Regions from separate parts of the Janthinobacterium sp. CG_23.3 genome, predicted to be linked through region 2. Evidence: riboswitches for the same ligand, from Rfam matches in the RefSeq annotation. Region 2 holds a riboswitch; the other holds the start of a gene.
What was found. Region 2 has a riboswitch for glycine ahead of gcvT (glycine cleavage system aminomethyltransferase GcvT). Riboswitches for the same ligand answer to the same signal wherever they lie in the genome.

Region 1: it holds a riboswitch for glycine, as region 2 does, so the genes downstream of both, ACFDR9_RS26815 (D-amino acid dehydrogenase) here and gcvT (glycine cleavage system aminomethyltransferase GcvT) in region 2, are expected to answer to the same signal.

The regions. Positions count from the first base shown of each region.
Region 1 covers NZ_JBJXIB010000208.1:218-4,998, reverse strand. Annotated here, with positions in the region: gene ACFDR9_RS26825 (hypothetical protein) at 1-2,284, shown strand, start outside; gene ACFDR9_RS26820 (sulfite exporter TauE/SafE family protein) at 2,397-3,227, shown strand; glycine riboswitch at 3,398-3,497, shown strand; gene ACFDR9_RS26815 (D-amino acid dehydrogenase) at 3,663-4,781, shown strand, end outside.
Region 2 covers NZ_JBJXIB010000127.1:2,355-17,588, reverse strand. Annotated here, with positions in the region: gene gcvH (glycine cleavage system protein GcvH) at 1-213, opposite strand, end outside; gene gcvT (glycine cleavage system aminomethyltransferase GcvT) at 281-1,402, opposite strand; glycine riboswitch at 1,481-1,589, opposite strand; glycine riboswitch at 1,615-1,717, opposite strand; gene ACFDR9_RS22770 (ATP-dependent Clp protease proteolytic subunit) at 1,917-2,477, shown strand; gene ACFDR9_RS22765 (hypothetical protein) at 2,633-2,890, opposite strand; gene ACFDR9_RS22760 (hypothetical protein) at 3,089-3,427, opposite strand; gene ACFDR9_RS22755 (DUF1631 family protein) at 3,408-5,633, shown strand; gene ACFDR9_RS22750 (membrane-associated phospholipid phosphatase) at 5,837-6,424, shown strand; gene smc (chromosome segregation protein SMC) at 6,604-10,125, shown strand; gene ACFDR9_RS22740 (cell division protein ZipA C-terminal FtsZ-binding domain-containing protein) at 10,122-11,237, shown strand; gene ligA (NAD-dependent DNA ligase LigA) at 11,250-13,637, shown strand; gene galU (UTP--glucose-1-phosphate uridylyltransferase GalU) at 13,641-14,534, shown strand; gene def (peptide deformylase) at 14,531-15,067, shown strand; gene ACFDR9_RS22720 (hypothetical protein) at 15,104-15,234, shown strand, end outside.

The DNA.
Region 1 (4,781 bases), on a different contig from region 2:
GGCGCGGCTGGAGGCCGGCAGCTGGCACGAGATCGTGCTCGACTACGAAGTCGGCGCCGCCGGGCTGGCCGACGGCGGCTGGTTCAAGGCGACCTTTAAATTCTATTCCGATTGGGCGCTGTTCCAGACCAGCGATCCGGCCGCCGCCAACTATGTCAGCGCCGAATACCAGGCTGGCCCGCTGGCGCCCGGCCAAAGCCCAGGCACGGTGCAGTCGCTCAGCGTGCGCTTCGACCAGAAGGGCCACGAGCGGCCGTTCCAAAAGGCGGTCATCGTCGACGTCGTCGACGGTTACCTGAACGCCGGCGACCATATCATCGTGCGCCTGGGCGACCGCCGCGGCGGCGGCGCCGGCACGCGGGTGCAAACCTTCGTCGAGGACCGCTTCCGCTTCCGCTGCTACGTCGATCCGCTGGGGACGTCGCGCTTCGCGCCGGTGCCGGGCGACGTGGTGATCGACGTCGCGCCCGGCGCGCCGGCGCGCCTGCTGGTGGCCGGGCCGCGTTTCGCCCGACCCGGCGAGCGCCTGCCGTTCCGTTTTTCGCTGCAAGACCGTTGGGGCAACGCCTGCCTGGGGGCCGGCGGCGCGCTGCTGGTGCGCGCCTTCGCCGGCGCCGCGCAGGTGTACCAGGCGCGCCACGCCGTGCCGACGGAGGGCTGGGCCAGCGTCGGCGTCGACGACCTGCCGGCCGCCGCCGGCGAGCTGCGCGTGCTCGCCGAGTACGTCGGCGGCGGCGCCGTGCGGCCCGCCACGGCGCTGGTGGAGGTGGCCGCGCGCTTCCCGGCGCCGCGCTCGTTCTACGCCGATTTGCACGTGCACGCCAGCGACACGGTCGGCACCAACAGCCCGGCCTACAACGCCGCCTACGCCCGCGACATCGGCGGCATCGACGTGCTGGGCTACACCGCCAACGATTTCCAGATCACCGACGCCAACTGGCAATTGGGCGTGGACACGGTTGAAGAGTTCAACCAGCCGGGCCGCTTCGTCTGCTATCCGGTGCAGGAGTGGTGCGGCAGTTCCACCGCCGGCGGCGACCACAACGTGGTCTTCCTCGGCGACGAGGCGCCCGATTTCCCGTACAACCGGCGCGGCGAGCATAACCGCACCTTCGTCTGGAACGAGGACATGAAGGGCGACGCGGCGGAACTGGGCCGCTGGCCGGTGGAGGAGTTGTGGGCCGCCTACGTCGACGAGCCGGAGCGGCACCTGATCATGCCGCACGTCGGCGGCCGACGCTACATCCCGGACTGGCACCACCCGGAGCTGGAGCGGCTCGTCGAAATCGCCTCGAGCTGGGGCCATTTCGGCTGGTTGTACCAGGACGTGATCGAGCGCGGCTACAAGATCGGCGTCGCCGCCAGCGGCGACGAGCACCGCGGCCGGCCCGGCGGCGGCCCGCCCGGCACCCAGGTGTTCGGCGTGCACGGCGGCCTGACCGGGGTGCTGGCCGAGCGGCTCGACCGCCATAGCATCGGCCGCGCCCTGCGCGCGCGCCACACCTGGGCCACCACCGGCGAGCACAGCGCGCTGCTGGTGCGCTGCGGCGCCCACCTCCAGGGCGACGAATTCCGCCTGCGCGGGCCGGCCACGCTGGAGTACGACTTCCTCGGCGCGGCCGGCTGGGAGGAATTGGCCGCCTACGACCACAGCGGGCGCATCTGGCAGCGCAACCTGCACCGGGAGTTGGGGTTTTCCGAACGCCTGATCCGCCTGCGCTGGGGCGGCGCGCGCATACCGGACCGCTACCGCTGGGCCGCGTGGCAGGGCCGCATCACGATCCGCAACGGCACCATCAACCGCTTCCAGTCGCACGGCTTCGAGCACGACGAGGAGGTGTGCTGGCGCGCCGGGCCGACCGAGATCGGCTTTCGCAGCGAGACCTACGGCGACGCCGACGGCGTCGAGATCGACGTCAGCAACCTGCGCCACTGCAGCGTCAAGGTCGAGGGCACTATCGACAGCTACGCCAAGACCGGCGACCCGCTCAAGCGCAACCCCTTCGTCCACGCGCCGACGTTTTGCTGGGAGGTCAGCGGCGAACAGCTGCTGCGCGACGGCGGCATGCGCCTGGAACTGGGCGGCACCGAGCTGTTCCTGGCGCTGGAGCGCCTGACCGAGCGGGCGCTGCCGACCAGCCTGGCCGGCGCGCTCGACGTGGCGCCGGCGAACGGCCCGTTCGGCCACCGTCCGGTGTACCTGTTCGGCCGCCAGCGCGACGACAGCAAGGTCTGGTCGTCGGCCATGTTCATCGACTTCGACGACGCTAATGGCGTCTCGTAGGTCGGATGGGTGGAACGGCTAATCCGACGCCAGTCGGGTTACGCCCTGGCGGGCTAACCCGACCGACGAAAATCGGCGCCGCCAGCGGGGCGCGGCGCGTTCGGCTATATTCTTGTCTGCTGTTCATTCGCAGCTGACGCGCCGCGCCTTCCGCGGGCCTCCGATCCACGCCCACGCCCCGTCTTCACCGATGATCACCGATCCGATTTTCTACGCCGTCGCCATTCCCGCCGTCCTCTTGATCGGCGTTTCGAAGGGCGGCTTCGGCGGCGCGCTGGGCGGCGCCGCCGTGCCGCTGATGGCGATCGCGCTGTCGCCGCGGCAGGCCGCCAGTATCGTCTTGCCGCTGCTGTGCCTGACCGACCTGGTCGGCCTGCGCGTCTACTTCGGCAAATGGGACGCGCGCATCGTGCGCGCGCTGATTCCCGGCGCCCTGGTCGGCGTGGCGCTGGGCGCGCTGACCTTCGGCCTGTTCAACGAATCGACGATCCGCCTGTTGATCGGCGCGATCTCCGTGCTGTTCGTGGCCAGCCGCTGGCGCGACGCCAAGGCGCAGGAGCAGCGCTCGCCGCCGTCGAAGGTGGCCGGCGCCTGCATGGCGGCGGTGTCCGGCTTCACCAGCTTCGTCGCCCACGCCGGCGGCCCGCCGGTGCTGATGTACCTGCTGCCGCGGCGCCTGGACAAGGTCACCTTCCTGGCCACCATCAACGTGTTTTTTTTGATCACCAACGCCGTCAAGCTAGTGCCGTACGCGTGGCTGGGCCAGTTCAGCGGCGCCAACCTGCTGGCCAGCCTGACGCTGGCGCCGCTGGTGCCGCTTGGCGTCGCGCTGGGCGTCTGGCTGCAGGAACGCGTCAGCACCGTGTGGTTTTTCCGGATCGCGCAAATCGGCCTGCTGGTCACCGGCGTGCAGCTGATTTACCAGGGCGCCAACGGCCATTAAATACCCGGCGCGCGGCGTGAAACGGCGCCGTTTCGCCCAACGGCGGTCGGCGGCCGCCGTCGAAAACAACTATTCGTCAGAAAAAGTTTGAAATTGCCACCGTCCTTGCTGTAAGCTAGCAACGCTCGTTCGCGCAAGCGGCGGCAACGATTTGAATTGGCTTTGCGCCATACGTGATATCGGGAGAGCCTGTACGGCGGTTACCCGCAGGACAGCGCCGAAGGAGCAACCGCCCCGGAAACTCTCAGGCAAACGGACCGATATTGCAGTTGAACTCTGAAGAGCTGCCGGAGCTTTCGTCGTCCGGTGCACCGAAGGAGCAAGCGATGCCCGCCCCAAGCGGCCATACGTGAATCTCTCAGGTCCAGAACAGAGGGGGTGTCCGCTGCGCGTGTGTGCGCGGATTGAACCCCGACGTGTTGGAGCTTGACGAGTATGAAAACTATTGCAGTTATCGGCGGCGGAATCACCGGCGTCACCACCGCCTACGCGCTGGCCAAACGCGGCTTTGCCGTCACCCTGATCGAAAAACACCGTTACGCCGCGATGGACACCTCGTTCGCCAACGGCGGCCAGTTGTCGGCCTCGAACTCGGAGGTGTGGAACCACTGGTCGACCATGCTCAAGGGCATCAAGTGGATGCTCAAGAGCGACGCGCCGCTGCTGGTCAACCCGAAGCCGAGCTGGCACAAGCTGACCTGGTTCGCCGAGTTCATCGCCGCCATCCCGCATTACAACAAGAACACCGTCGAGACCGTGCGCCTGGCGATCGCCGCGCGCCAGCACCTGTACGCCTGGGCCGAGGAGGAGGGCATCGACTTCGACCTCAAGCAAAAAGGCATCCTGCACATCTACCGCGACAAGGCCGGCTTCGACCACGCCGCCTCGGTGTCGACGCTGCTGGCGCAGGGCGGGCTGGAACGGCGCGCGGTGACGCCGGCGGAAATGCGGGCGATCGAACCCACGCTGGCCGGAAAATACTACGGCGGCCACTTCACCGAGAGCGACGCCACCGGCGACATCCATAAATTCACCAGCGGCCTGGCCGCCGCGATCGCGCGCCTGGGCGTTGATTGCCGCTACGGCCAGGACGTGCAGGCGATCAGCGCCGACGCCGGCGGCGCCAGCATTACCGTCGGCAGCGGCGACGAGACCAGCACGTCGCGCTTCGACGGCGTCGTCATCTGCGCCGGCAGCGCCAGCCGCGCGCTGGGCGCGGCGTTGGGCGACCGCGTCAACATCTACCCGGTCAAGGGCTACTCGATCACCGTCAACCTGAACGACGCGCAAAGCCAGGCGGCGGCGCCGACGGTGAGCCTGCTCGACGACGCCACCAAACTGGTCTGCAGCCGCTTCGGCGCCGACCGTTTCCGCGTCGCCGGCACGGCCGAGTTCAACGGCTACAACCGCGACATCCGCGCCGACCGCATCCGCCCAATCGTCGAGTGGGTCGAGCAATGCTTCCCCGGCGTGAGCACGCGCAGCGTGGTGCCGTGGGCCGGCCTGCGCCCGATGATGCCGAACATGCTGCCGCGCGTCGGCCGCGGCCGCCTG
Region 2 (15,234 bases):
GGCGTAGATGTCGCTGGCGGCCTTGACCGATTCGACCACGGCGGCGTCGTCGCCGGCGCCGTAGGTTTTGCCCACGGTTGGCAGTTCGACGAAGACGATGTCGCCCAGCGCGTCCTGGGCGTACTCGGTGATGCCGACGGTGACGGTGCCGTCAGCTTCCAGGCGCGCCCATTCGTGGGATTCGGTGTACTTCAGGTCTGCGGGAATGTTCATGTATAGCTCCAGATAATAAGTGTCGGTGAAATTTTATAGTTTTATGGATTGCTGTGGCGCCGATGGATCAGGCAACCAGGATTTTACCGTTGCGCACGAACGGCAGCTTGACCACGGTGGCGGCCAGCTTCTTGTCGCGGATTTCGACGTGCACGGTGTCGCCCAGCGCGACGCCGTTCGGCACCCGCGCCAGCGCGATCGCCTGCTGCATGGTCGGGCTGAAGGTGCCGCTGGTGATCTCGCCGACGCTGTCGCTGCCGCCGACGATGACTTTCTGGTGGGCCCGCAGCACGCCGCCTTTTTCGCGCAGGATCAGGCCGACGAACTGGGCGTTCTGGCCCATCGCCAGCAGCGCCGCCTTGCCGATGAAGTCGCGCTCGCTGACCAGGTCGATGGTCCAGGCCAGGCCGGCGTCGAGCGGGTTGACCGTCTCGTCCATGTCCTGGCCGTACAGGTTCATGCCCGCCTCCAGGCGCAGCGTGTCGCGCGCGCCCAGGCCGGCCGGTTTCACGCCGGCCGCCGCCAGGGCGTTCCACAGCGCCTCGACCTGGCTGGCCGGCACGCCGATTTCAAAGCCGTCCTCGCCGGTGTAGCCGGTGCGCGCCACCATCACCTCGCCGAAGGCGCTGCCCTTGACGATGACGGCGTTGAACGGCTTCAGGCCCTCCGAGGCGGCCAGGGTTTCCGGCAGCACCTGCCAGACCTTGGCGCGGGCGTTCGGACCTTGTACCGCGACCAGCGCCATCGGCTCGGCGCCGTCGCGCCGCTCGGTGACGCTGACGCCGCTGTTGCTGGCCGCGTTCTGCGCCTTGATCCAGGCGATGTCCTTGGTGGCGGTGCCGGCGTTGACGACCAGGCGGAACCAGCCTTCGTTCATGAAGTAGACGATCAGGTCGTCGATGACGAAGCCCTGCGGGTTCAGCAGGCACGAGTACAGCGCCTTGCCGGCCACCTGCAGCTTGTCGACGTTGTTGGCCAACAGGCCGCGCAGGAAGGGGCGCACGTTCTCGCCCTCGAGGTCGACGACGCACATGTGCGAGACGTCGAACATGCCGACGTCGCTGCGCACCGCGTGGTGTTCTTCGATTTGCGAGCCGTAGTTGACGGGCATGTCCCAGCCGCCGAAATCGACCATGCGGGCGCCGGCAATACGGTGGGCGTTGTTAAGTGGGGTCGTAAGTAGCGTCATGAAATCCTCGGGGCCATTGGTAAAGGGGTTAACGGAGCAGACAAGGAAACGCTTTGCAGCCATTTTCCGCATGTGATCGCTGACCCCTCTGTCCTTGGTACCTGAGAGATTACGGGGCAATGTCGCCCCGTCGCACCTTCGGTGGATCGCCGGCGTGACGCCGCGACCGCTCTCCAGAGTTGAGCCGTGGCGCGGCGGATGGCCGCGCCACGGTCCCTTGATCGGTCCTTTTGCCTGAGAGTTTTTGGGTAGTGCCCCTTCGGCGGCAACGCGGGTGTCTGCGACACCGGCGTTGCCCTCTCCCGATCAAGAGTGCAGAATATATGCCAGCGGGGCCTTTCTGTCAATCTGTTCGGCGCGCCGGCGGCGGCCCGCCGCGCCGGTCGTGGCTGCTTGACGGCGTGCTTGCGGCGGGTAAAATCCGCTGGATGGCACGCACGCTTGACGCCGGCCCTCGGCCAGTCGCGCGCCTCTTTGCTAGAATCAATTATTCCCACTTTTTAAAGTGAATGCCATGAGCGACGAACAAGAAAAGACGGACGGACACGCCTATTTCACGCTGTCGGGGGACGTCAACAGCGACATGGTCAGGCGCGTCTTCGACGCCGTTGCCGACATGACCGAAGACAAGATCAGCACGGCCCACGTGCTGATCCAGTCGAACGGCGGCTATGTCAGCGACGGCATCTGCCTGTACAACTTCCTGAGCCAGTTGCCGCTCACCTTCGTCACCTACAACGCCGGCGCGGTCGCCTCGATCGCGGTGACGCTGTTCCTGGCCGGCGGGCGCCGCTACGCCAGCGAGACGGCGCGCTTCATGGTACACAAATCGCACGCCACGGCGTCGCCGGGGGCGCGCCCGGACGCGCTGAAAATCATTGTCGACGGCTTGCGCGCCGACGACCTGCGCACCGAGCAAATCCTCAAAAAGCACGTCGCGCTGACGCAGGAGCACTGGCTGGTGCACGCTTATTCGGACCTGCACCTGACGGCCCATGAGGCGCTGGCCGTCGGCATGGTCGACGGCGTGGCCAACTTCTCGCCGCCCAAGGGCGTGCGCCTGACCAATATATAACCGCGGCGGCCGCGCCTACTATTTTCTGAAAGAAGCCCGCGGCGGCGGGCGTTCCCGCTTTCTTGATGAATGAATCGACAAGGGCCCGCCAGCGTTGTCGCGCTGGCAGGCCCTGCCTTGTCTTGCGAAATCGCGCCGCGCGAGTCGGCGCCGGCTTAACGCCCGGTTTTATTGCTTGAGCGGCTGGTTTGGTTCTGCTGGCCGCCCGTGCCGCCGCCCGACTGCTTGCTGCCGCCGGTGTCGGACCCCGACTGTTTGTTCGCATCGTTTTTGTGGCTTTGCTTACCTGCCTCCACATGCTGCTCGTGGGTGCCGCCCTGGTTGCCCGAGCGCGAGCCGGACGAGCTGCCGCCGGAACCTTGCGAGCCGGATTGTTTGTTGCCCTGACTACCTTTTTGGTTCGAGTTCATCATGATTCCTTTAAGTAATGGAAAAAGTCACTCTCCGGATATCAGCGCTGGAGGGAGGCAAAGACAATCTTCCCCTGGCACATGCGTTTCCGGTGACGCAATGATGCGATCCTGATCATGTGTTCGGTATCGGATACCTTCCCGCCCGCATGTAGGACAAACACTGATGCGGCTACCACTTTATCGTGTTAAATGAATTATTCAAGGCGCTTTTTCACACTTTTCCGCCGGGGCCGGTCGGGCGCTCGCGCCAGCATTGCCATGGTAGCGAAGCGGCGCCGCCGATCGTTGACTAGCGCCAAGTGCGCGCGTGACGAAGCGCAATGTTTTTACGGTGTAAAATTTGCGCCGGAACAGTTGTTTGTTTCCATTTGGCCATTGCCATATGGCAATAATATGCAAGAATGTGGTATACCGGCGGAATGTTCCCGTCGTCACCTTTCCGTAGCGGGACATCATGCTTTCACAGACAACAACTGGCGCGGCGCCGAAGAAAGTGGTGTCGCCGCGGCATGCGTTGTTGGAAAGCTTGATCGACATCGTCGGCCAACATGTCAATGCGCAGTTGCTGGCGCTGGCGGGGCGCGTCTCGGCCGCCTTGCTCGACGGCGCCGAGGCCGGCGACGCCAAGTCGGTGCACCAGCGCTTCAAGGCCGGCAAGCTGCTCAAAAACAACAGCTATGGCTTCCTGCACCTGGCCTCGACCAGGTTGGAGCGCGCGCTGCGGCGCGAACTGGCGCAACTGGCGCCGGCGCCGAAGGCCGCGACCAGGCCCGCCCAGGCGATGACGCTGGTGCCGTACGAGGCGATGGACACGCAGGTCGCGTTTGCCGCGTTGAGCCGGCCGTTCGACGTGATGTACGCCGAGCAACTAGCCACGCTCAACGTGCGCTTGGCCTTCCTTCTCGATCGCGGGATTTTGCGTCCCGGTCAAAATCCCTTCCGTCCCGGCGTTTTTCTAATGTCCCTGCAAGAAACCTGGTGCGAATTCGAACCCGAACCCGACTCGAGCAAGCTGTTGCTGCCCTTCCTCAAGCCGGGGCCGTTTCTCGATTTGGGGCCGATGTTCGAAGCGCTCAACCTGGCGTTGATGCGCAAGGGCGTGCTGCCCGGCGCCGACGCGGCGCTGCGTCCGCGCCGCGCCGACAGCCACGACGCCACGCCGAAGCAAGCGAAGGCGCCCAGCCAGGTCGTGCTGGCGCAGCAGTTGCGCCAGTTCTTCGCCCAGACGGAAAATGCCGCGCCGGCCGGCGCAGGCCGCGCGCCGACGCCGGTCGGCCTGTCGCTGCCGCCCGAGTTGTCCCTGCCGCACTTGCCGAACTTGCCGAATCCTCCGGGCGCGGCCGGTCCACCGGCGGTCGGCTGGCAGCAGGGCGCCGCGCAGGGTTTCCACGGCGCCGTCGACAACCAACTGGCGCACCGGCTCAGCCAGATCGGTGCGAAACAGCCCTTGCTGTCCTTCCTGTCGCGGCTGCAGGGCGCGCCCGCGCCCGACGGCGCCGCCGCGCCGGCGCGTGCGCATAACGTCATCTACCTGCCGAAGATCAAGGAAAGCGCCCCGCAGGGCAGCCTGAGCCGCGCCGACGAAAGCACCATCGATTTGCTGTCGGCCATTTTCGAGACCGTGTTCCAGGACAAGAATATCTCGCAGGAAATCCGCGACCTGATCCGTTTCCTGCAAATTCCGGTGCTCAAGGCGGCGCTGGTCGACAAGGATTTCTTTTTCCAGGAAGCCCATCCGGCGCGGCGCATGATCGACTTGCTTTCACGCATGGGCTGGGAGCAGCGCAAGGGGCCGGACGATCCGCTGTTCCAGGCCATGCAGCGCAGCGTCGACCGGGTCGGGCGCGAATTCGACCACGAGGTCTCGGTGTTCGCGCAGGCCGTGACGGAGCTGGAGGCGTCGATCCAGGCCGAGGAGAAGGCCGCCGCGACGGCCATCGCCGCGCCCATCGCCACGGCGCTCAAGCGGGAACGCCTGGCGCAGGCGGCCGCCGCGGCCAGGGGCGCGGTGGCGCTGCGCCTGGGCGGCGGCGATGTCGCGGCGGTGGTGGTCGCCTTCCTGGAAAACCAGTGGGTGGCGGTCATGACGATCGCCCACAGCGTCGAGGCGGAGCGCGCCGGCGCCGTCAACAACGCCACCCGCACGATGGACGAGCTGATCTGGAGCGTCAAGCCGAAGCCACTGACGGAGGAGCGGCGCCAGTTCATCGGCAAGCTGCCGGCGTTGTTGTCGGCGCTCAACAAGTGGCTGGACATCATTCAGTGGCAGGATGCCGAGCGCCTGCAATTTTTCGCCGAGCTGGCCGAGTGCCACGCCTCGATCGTGCGGGCGCCGTTGGAGCTGTCGCCCGAGCGCCAGGTGGAAATCGCGCTGGAGGTGGCGCAGCAGGATGCGCAGCGGCGCCTGGCGTTGCAAGAGCGCGCCGCCGAGGAGGTGCCGGCGGCGGACGACGCCGTGCTGGCGGTCGAGGCGCTCCAGCGCGGCATGTGGATGACGTTCGCCCAGGCCGACGGCGCCGCTCGCAAGGTCAAACTAGCCTGGATCAGCCCGCTGCGCACGCTGTACATCTTTTCCGCCGACAGCCGGCGCGAAGCGTTCTCGCTGTCGGGCGAGGCGTTGGCCAGCGCGTTCCGCGCGGGGCGGGTGGAGTTGGCCGGCGTCGACGGCATGGTCGGGCGCGCCTTGCAGCAGGCGCTGGGGCGGGTTGCCGTCAACGACGTCGGCGTCACCGCGTTGGCTTGATAAAAAAACAAGGGGAGCGACCCTGGGGGCGCGCGTTCCCGCCTTGGCGCCGGCGGGCTGGCCCGGGCCTCAGCTTGAACGGCGCGCGCCTCGTACAAGCGCACTCAGTCGTATCATGGCATAGTGCAGTCCTCCAATAAGCGAAAAGTTATCGAAATATGAATTGGTGGCATGGTTTAAGTCTAATAGGGAGCATGGCCGTGATGGCGCCCGCCGGCATCGCCATTGCCGTATGGTTGGCGGGCGGAAATTCCTGGCGCCTGGCGCTGCAATGGTGCCTGTTGTTCGGCGCCGGCATGGCGCTGGTAGTGGCCAGCAAGGTGGCGTTTATCGGCTGGGGCATCGGCATCAGCGCGATTGAGTTCGCCGGTTTCAGCGGCCACGCGATGCGCGCCGGCGCGGTGCTGCCGGTGGCCCTGTTCGTCATTCTCAGCGGCGCCGCGCCCGTGCCGCGTTACGCCGGCGCCGCCGTCGGCGTGCTGCTGGCCGTGCTGGTGTCGATTTCGCGTGTGCAGGTGCACGCCCATTCGGCGTCCGAGTCGATCACCGGCACCGTGCTCGGCTTGCTGGTCGCGGCCCTGTTCATCCGCCAAGCCGGCGCCACGCGCGAGCCGGTAGTAAGCCGGTTGTTGGTGGCGCTGAGCATGTGCGCCCTGTTGTGGACGCCGAACGTGGAACCGCTGCCGACCGAGCAGTGGATGACCAGGTTGGCGCTGCACTTGTCCGGCCACGAGCGGCCTTTCGAACGCAGCCACTGGAAACTGGCGCAACGCCACCCCTTGCTGCGCTGACCGGCGCGGCGCGCCGCACGCGCGGTTGTGGCCAGTTTTGCGCCGCAAAATGGTATGATGATCTACTTTTCACAGGAGCAAATCGGCGGCCGTCGCCGCGACGCGCCGGGCTCGACGCGCTTGCGCCGCCTTGCCCCGTGAGAAAACAATGCCAGTCGAGGCGAGGAATCTGAAACAACGTGCGTCTATCTTCCATTAAATTGTCGGGATTCAAGTCCTTTGTCGATCCCACCAATTTCCAGGTGCCCGGGCAACTGGTCGGCGTCGTCGGTCCCAATGGTTGCGGCAAGTCGAACATCATCGACGCCGTGCGCTGGGTGCTGGGCGAATCGAAGGCGTCGGAGTTGCGCGGCGAGTCGATGCAGGACGTTATCTTCAACGGCTCGACGCACCGCAAGCCGGCCGGGCGCGCCTCGGTCGAACTGGTATTCGACAACAACGACGGCAAGGCTTCCGGCCAGTGGGGCCAGTACGCCGAAATCGCCGTCAAGCGCACGCTGACGCGCGACGGCACCTCGACCTACTACATCAACGGCCAGCCGGTGCGCCGGCGCGACATCCAGGACATCTTCCTGGGCACCGGGCTCGGGCCGCGCGCCTACGCCATCATCGGCCAGGGCATGATTTCGCGCATTATCGAGTCGCGCCCGGAGGAGTTGCGCGTGTTCCTCGAGGAGGCCGCCGGCGTCTCGAAGTACAAGGAGCGCCGCCGCGAGACCGAAAACCGCTTGCACGACACGCGCGAGAACCTGCTGCGCGTCGACGATATCTTGCGCGAGCTCAACGCCAACCTGGAAAAGCTCGAGGCGCAGGCCGTCGTCGCTAACAAATTCCACATGCTGCAAGGCGACCAGGAAGAGAAGCAAAAACTGCTCTGGCTGCTGCGCAAGAACGAGGCGCAACAGGAGCAGACGCGTTTTTTCCGCGAGGTCGAGCAGGCCCAGACCGACCTGGAGGAGCAGACCGCCAAGCTGCGCCACGTCGAGCTGACGCTGGAGCAGATGCGGCAGGCCCATTTCGCCATCGGCGACCGCTTGCACACGGCCCAGGGCCACCTGTACCAGACCAACGCCGAGATCGGCAGCCTGGAGGCGCAGATCAAGTTCGTCATCGAGTCGCGCGCGCGCCTGCAGGCGCAGCTGGCGACCTTGACGGCGCAGCGCGACCAATGGCAAGCCCAGGCCCAGGAGCAGCAGGAGCAGATCGAGGAAGCCGATTTCCGCCTCGAAGAGCTGGCCGCGCGCGTCGAGCAGTCGCAGATGGCGGCCGAGCAAAAGAACGAGCAGTTGCCGGCGCTCGACCTGGCCTGGCGCGAGGCGCAGCGCAAAAGCACCGAGTCGCGCGCCAAGATCATGCAGGCGCAGCAGCAGTTGGAGCTGGAGTCGGCGCACCAGCGCAACGCCGCCAACATCCTGGCCGGCCTGCTGTCGCGGCGCGAGCGGCTGCAGCAGGAAAAGAACGGTTTGAACCTGCCCGACGGCAGCCATCTGGCGAACATGAAGATGCAGCTGGAGGAAAAGCAGCAGGCGCTGGAGGAGCAGGGCTTTTACCTGGAGGAGGCGCTCGAGCAGCAGCCGAAGCTGGAGCGCGAGCGCCAGCAGGCGCAAACCCAGGTCAACGCCGAAACGGCCGCCAACGCCCAGCTGGAGGCGCGCCTGAACGCGCTGCGCCAGTTGCAGGAGCGGGTGCAAACCCAGGGCAAGGTGCAGCCTTGGCTGAAGCGCCACGAACTCGACGCCTTGCCGCGGCTGTGGCAAAAGCTGCAGATCGAGCAGGGCTGGGAAAGCGCGATCGAGTCGGTGCTGCGCGAGCGCACCGGCGCGCTGCAAGTGTCGAACATCGACTGGGCCAAGGCCTTCTTCGGCGACGCGCCGCCGGCCAAGCTGGCGTTGTTCGCGCCGGCGCCGGCCGCGCCGGCGCCGGAGCTGGCCGGCCTGAAGCCGCTGCTGAATGTGCTGAAGCTCAACGACCCCGGCCTGCGCGGCCTGCTGCAGGACTGGTTGCACAACGCCTTCGCCAGCGACGACGCCGCCGAGGCGCTGCGCGAGCGCGCCACATTGCCGGCCGGCGGCTATTTCGTCACGCGCCAGGGCCATGTGATCGGCCAGTCGAGCGTGCGCTTCTACGCCGCCGATTCGGAGCAGGAGGGCATGCTCGGGCGCCAGCAGGAAATCGACAACCTCGACAAGCAGTTGCGCGCCCAGCAGTTGCTGGCCGACGAGGCGCGCGCCCGCTTGGTGCGGGCCGACGCCGGCGTCGCCAACCTGACGCGCCAGCTGGCCGAGCTGCGCCAGCGGGTGCAGTCGCTGACGCAGTCGGTGCACACCTTGCAGCTCGACGTCGTCAAGCTCTCCGAGGTCGAGGCGCGCTTCAACCAGCGCAGCGGGCAGATCCAGGCCGACCTGGCCGAGATCGGCGCGCAGGAGGCCGAGCAGATGCAGGTGAAGATGGAGTCGGAGGAAAAGTTCGAGCAGCTCGACTGCGACCTCGGCGACCTGCAGCAGGCGCACGAGGACGGCCACACCGACTTTTTGAACCAGGAGCAGCGCCTGACGGACGCGCGCGAGCGCTTGCGCGAAATGGAAAGGGCGGCGCAGGAGGCCGAGTTCGCCGAGAAGTCGCAGCGCGCCAAGATCGAGGAGCTGCGCCGCGGCATCGCCACCGCCACCACCCAGGCGGCCCAGGTGACGGTCAGCCTGCAGGCAGGCCAGCGCGAGCTGGCCAACCTGGAGTCCGGCGCCGCCGCCGACGGCTTGCAGGACTTGCTGGAGCGCCGCACCACGCAGGAGCGCGCGCTGGCCGACGCCCGCCACGAACTCGACCAGATCACCCAGCAGCTGCGCCTGTCCGAGGACGCCCGCACCCAGTCCGAGCGCAGCCTGCAGCCGCAGCGCGACAAGATCATGGAAATGCAGCTCAAGGAGCAGGCCGCGCGCCTGAACCAGGAGCAGTTCGCCCAGCAGTTGCTGGAATGCGGCGCCGACGAGGCGGCTTTGAGCGGCAAGCTGCACCCGGACATGCGCCCGTCCTATCTACAGGGCGAAGTGACGCGCCTGGGCAACGCCATCGCCTTGCTGGGCGCGGTCAACCTGGCCGCGCTCGACGAGCTGGCGCAGGCGTCGGAGCGGAAGAACTTCCTCGACGCCCAGAACGCCGACCTGGTCGAGGCCATCGACACGCTCGAGGACGCGATCGCCCGCATCGACAAGGAAACCCGCGAGTTGTTGCAGGACACCTTCGACAAGGTCAATTTCCACTTTTCCGAGCTGTTCCCTATCCTGTTCGGTGGCGGCCAGGCCAGGCTGACGATGACCGGCGACGAAATCCTCGATTCCGGCGTGCAAGTCATGGCCCAGCCGCCGGGCAAGAAGAACGCCACCATCCACCTGCTTTCCGGCGGCGAAAAGGCGCTGACGGCGACGGCGCTGGTGTTTTCGATGTTCCGCCTGAACCCGGCGCCGTTCTGCCTGCTCGACGAGGTCGACGCGCCGCTGGACGACGCCAACACGGAACGTTTTTGTAGAATGGTCAAACGGATGTCCGACCAGACCCAATTCCTTTTCATCTCGCATAATAAAATTGCGATGGAAATGGCCCATCAATTGATCGGTGTGACGATGCAGGAACAAGGCGTGTCGCGCATCGTGGCGGTGGATATGGAATCCGCCGCAAACTTCGCATCCGAGGCGCAAGCAGCATGACAGACTTACAAATGACACTGTTCGGGGCCGGCGGCGTATTCATCGCCGGCGTTTTCTCCTACAACAAATGGCAGGAGCACAAGGCCAAGAAAAGCGTCGAACGGGCGTTTTCCAACGACCACGACGACGTGCTGATGCGCTCCGGCGCCGGCGCCAGCGCGCCGGCGGCGCCGGCCGCGGCGCGGCACGAGCCGAGCTTCGAGGCCGGCGACGGCGCGTCGGCCGGCGCCGGCGCCGGCGCGGCGGCGCAGCCGTGCGCCGATCCGCTCGACGCGCCGGCGCGCAGCGCCGACATGGCCAGCCCGGCGGCCGAGCTGGCCACCAGCCTGGTCGACCCGCTGATCGACTGCCTGCTGCCGCTGGCGCTGGAGGCGCCTGTGCGCGGCGACAAGATCCTGCCGGTGCTGCAAACGCTGCGCCTGGTCGGCAACAAGCCGGTGCACTACATCGGCCTGCACGTCAACGGCGACTGGGAACCGATCACCCACGGCGGTGTCTATACCCAGTTGCAGGGCGGCGTGCAGATGGCCAGCCGCACCACGGCGCTGAACGAACTGGAGTATTCGGAACTGGTGACGCGCCTGCGCGGCGTGGCCGACGACATCGGCGCCGAGCCGGCGATCCCGGACATGATCGAGGTCATGGCCGAGGCGCGCACGCTGCACCGTTTCGTCGCCGGCCACGACGCCCAGCTGGGCGTGAACCTGCACACCAACGGCGCGCCGTGGGCCATCAGCACGCTCATCGGCGCGCTGGAAAAGCAGGGCTTCGACCTGCGCCCGGACGGCCGCTACGTGATGCCCGACGGCGACGGCGCCTTCCTGTTCTCGCTGTCGACCAACGTCACGCTGGCCGAGGAAACCACGGCCCGCCTGACCTTGCTGCTGGACGTGCCGTGCGTGGCGCCGGCGCGCGACGGCTTCGGCGCGATGGTCGCCTGCGCCCGCTCGCTGGTGGGCCGGCTCGACGCCACCATCGTCGATGACAGCAACCAGGCCCTGTCGGACGCGGCCCTGGCGGAAATTGCCGGCCAGGTGCTGGAGTTTTACCAAGAGATGGAAGCGGCCGACATTCCGGCCGGTTCGACCCGCGCACTGCGTTTATTTAGCTGAGTTCCGTAGCAGATGACCGATACCACCGAGCCGGCGCGCATCGCCGAGCTGACCGTTGAACTGAACCGCCACCTGCACGCCTACCACGTGCTGGACGCGCCGACCATCCCGGACGCCGAGTACGACCGGCTGTTCCTCGAACTGCAGGCGCTGGAGGCGGCCAACCCGGCGCTGGTGGCGCCCGACTCGCCGAGCTTGCGCGTCGGCGCGGCGCCGCTGCCGCAATTCGACCAGGTCACGCACACGCTGCCGATGCTCTCGCTCAACAACGGCTTTTGCGACGAGGACGTCGATAATTTCGACCGCCGCGTGCGCGAGGGCCTCGACGCGGTCCACGTCGAATACGCCGCCGAGGTCAAGTTCGACGGCCTGGCCATCAACCTGCGCTACGAGCACGGCCTGTTCGTGCAGGCCGCCACCCGCGGCGACGGCGCCACCGGCGAGGACGTCACCGCCAACATCCGCACCATCGCCGGCATTCCGCTGCGCCTGCACGGCGCCAACGCGCCGACGCTGCTCGACGTGCGCGGCGAGGTGATGATGTTCAAGGCCGACTTCGCCCGCCTGAACGCGCGCCAGCGCGACGCCGGCCTGAAGGAATTCGCCAACCCGCGCAACGCCGCCGCCGGCAGCCTGCGCCAACTCGATTCGCGCGTCACGGCGCAGCGCACGCTGCGCTTTTACGCCTACGGCATCGGCGCGCTGGAAGGCGCGCCGATGCCGCGCTCGCACTCGGCCTTGCTCGACTGGTACCAGCAGCTGGGGGTGCCGGTGTCGACGGAGCGCGCGGTGGTGGCCGACGCCGCCGGCCTGCTGGCCTATTTCAGGCAAATCGGCCTGAGCCGGCCGACGCTGCCGTATGACATCGACGGCGTCGTCTACAAGGTCAACCTGCTGGAAGACCAGCGGCAGCTGGGCTTCGTGTCGCGCGCGCCGCGCTTCGCGCTGGCGCACAAATTCCCCGCCGAAGAGGCGCTGACGCTGGTGCTCGACATCGAGATCCAGGTCGGGCGCACCGGCGCGCTGACGCCGGTGGCGCGGCTGGCGCCGGTGTCGGTGGGCGGCGTCACCGTCACCAACGCCACCCTGCACAACGAGTCGGAGGCGCGGCGCAAGGACGTGCGCGTCGGCGACACCGTCATCGTGCGCCGCGCCGGCGACGTCATTCCCGAGGTGCTGGCGGTGGTGCTGGAGAAGCGCCCGGCGCCGGAGCCGGCGCAGTTCGCCATGCCGGGCCATTGCCCGGTGTGCGGCTCGCACGTGGTGCGCGAGGAGGGCGAGGTCATCGCGCGCTGCTCCGGCGGCCTGTTCTGCTCGGCCCAGCGCAAGGAGGCGATCCGCCACTTCGCCGGCCGCCGCACCATGGACATCGAGGGCCTGGGCGAGCGCTACTGCGACACGCTGGTGGAACTGGGCTACGTGCACGGCGTCGCCGACCTGTACAAGCTGAGCCTGGACAATTTGCTGGAAATGAAGGTGCGCGCCGACGCCGACGAGCTTGGCGCCTGCGCCGAGCAAGCGGCGCCGCACAGCGCCGCGCCGGCCGCCGCGGCGGCCAAGGTGCCGACCAAGTGGGCCGAAAACTTGCTCGCCGGCATCGCCGCCAGCAAGGCGCCGCCGCTCGAACGCCTGCTGTTCGCGCTGGGCATCCGCCACGTCGGCGAGTCCACCGCGAAAACCCTGGCCGAGTGGCTCGGCACGCTTGACCGGGTGCGGCGCGCGCCGGCGGCGTTGCTGCGCGTGCTGCCCGACATTGGCGGCACGGTGGCCGACTCGATCGCCGACTTCTTCGCCGAAGAAAAGAACCAGCAGGCGCTGGACGCCTTGTTGGCGGCCGGCGTGGCGCCGCGCGACGAGCACGCGCCGAGCCCGAAACTGCGCGGCCAACTGGAGCAGGTCAAGCTGTTGGCCGCGCTCGGCATCCCCAAGCTGACCGAACCGCGCAGCAAGCAACTGGTCGAGCGCGGCGTCACGCTGGCGCAACTGGCCGGGCAGGGCGCGTCCTACCACGCCGGCCTGCCGGCGGCGGTGGCCGAGGCGCTGGCCGCGTGGCTGGGCGACGCCGCCAACCGCGCCTCGCTGCGGCGCCTGCACGCGCTGCGCGAGGAGCTGCTGGCGCTGGTGCCCGAAGTGGTCGAGGTCGAAGGCGGCTTGAGCGGCAAGACCTTCGTGCTGACCGGCACGCTGCCGACCCTGGGCCGCGACCAGGCCGCCGCGCTGATCGAGGCGGCCGGCGGCAAGGTGTCCGGCTCGGTGTCGAAGAAAACCGCCTACGTCGTGGCCGGCGCCGACGCCGGCAGCAAACTGCTCAAGGCGCAGGAGCTGGGCGTGACGATACTCGACGAGGTCGCGCTGCTGGAGCTGCTGGTCGCCGTTTCAATCCCAACACAAGAAGAATAGAACATGGTAAAAATTAAAAAAGCGGTATTTCCCGTCGCGGGCCTGGGCAGCCGGTTTTTGCCGGCGACCAAGGCGCAGCCGAAAGAAATGCTGCCCATCGTCGACAAGCCGCTGATCCAGTACGCCGTCGAGGAGGCGGTCGCCGCCGGCATCACCGAAATGATCTTCATCACCGGGCGCAACAAGCGCGCCATCGAAGACCATTTCGACAAGGCCTACGAGCTCGAAACGGAGCTGGAGGCGGCCGGCAAGAAGCAGTTGCTGGAAATCGTACAGAACGTCATCCCGAAACACATCAGTTGCATCTACATCCGCCAGTCGGCCCCGCTGGGCCTGGGCCACGCGGTGCTGTGCGCGCGGCCGGTGGTCGGCGAGGAACCGTTCGCCGTCATGCTGGCCGACGACTTCATGGACGCCGGCGATGGCGTGCGGCCGGTGTTGGCGCAGATGACCGAGGTGTATCTGCGCGAGCAGTGCAGCGTGCTGGCGGTGCAGGACGTGCCGCGCGCGCAGACCGGGCAATACGGCATTGTCAGCGCCAGCGCCTACCAGCCGGGGCTGGAGCTGGTCTCCGGCATCGTTGAAAAGCCGGCCCCCGGGCTGGCGCCGTCGACCTTGGCCGTGGTCGGCCGCTACGTGCTGTCGAACCGCATCTTCAATTACCTGGAGCACCTCGGCAGCGGCGCCGGCGGCGAGATCCAGTTGACCGACGGCATCGCCGCGCTGATGCAGGCCGAGCGCGTGCTGGCCTACCGCTACGCCGGCCAGCGCTACGACTGCGGCTCGAAACTGGGCTATTTGAAGACCATGACGGCAATCGGCTTGAAGCACCCGGAGACGGGCGCGGCCTATCGCGAATTCCTGCGCCAGGTACACATTGAATTGGGGACGGCATGACGGTACGTGAAATTTTGAAGATGGGCGATCCGCGCTTGTTGCGGATGGCCGAGCCGGTGAGCGAATTCGGCACCGCCGAACTGGACGCGCTGATCGTCGACCTGTTCGACACCATGTACGCTGCTAACGGCGCCGGCCTGGCGGCGCCGCAGATCGGCGTCAACCTGCAAGTGGTGATCTACGGCTTCAAACAAAACACCCGCTACCCGGACGCGCCGCAGGTGCCGGAAACGGTGCTGATCAACCCGCTGCTGACGCCGCTGTCGGACCGCAAGGAAGCCGGCTTCGAAGGCTGCCTGTCGGTGCCGGGCTTGCGCGGCAGCGTGCCGCGCTGGGCCGATTTGCGTTACGAGGGCGTCGACCAGTTCGGCAACCCGATCAGCCGCGACGTCGACGGCTTCCACGCCCGCGTGGTGCAGCACGAGGTCGACCACCTGCACGGCATCCTGTACCCGATGCGCATCGTCGACTTCACCCAGTTCGGTTTCACCGAGGTGATGTTCCCGGAGATGGACCCGAACGACGACGATTGAGGCGTTGCCGCGGCGGGGGCGGGAAGTCGCCAGCCAATGGCATACCAGCGCGCGTGCGCGAGCACATGGCTGGCCGAAGGGAAACAGTCCTGCGAGCTGGAATATGCAACGCGCCATTTCCGAGGGACCGGCGTGCAAGCCGACTACGCGCGGTTGATCCGGGACTG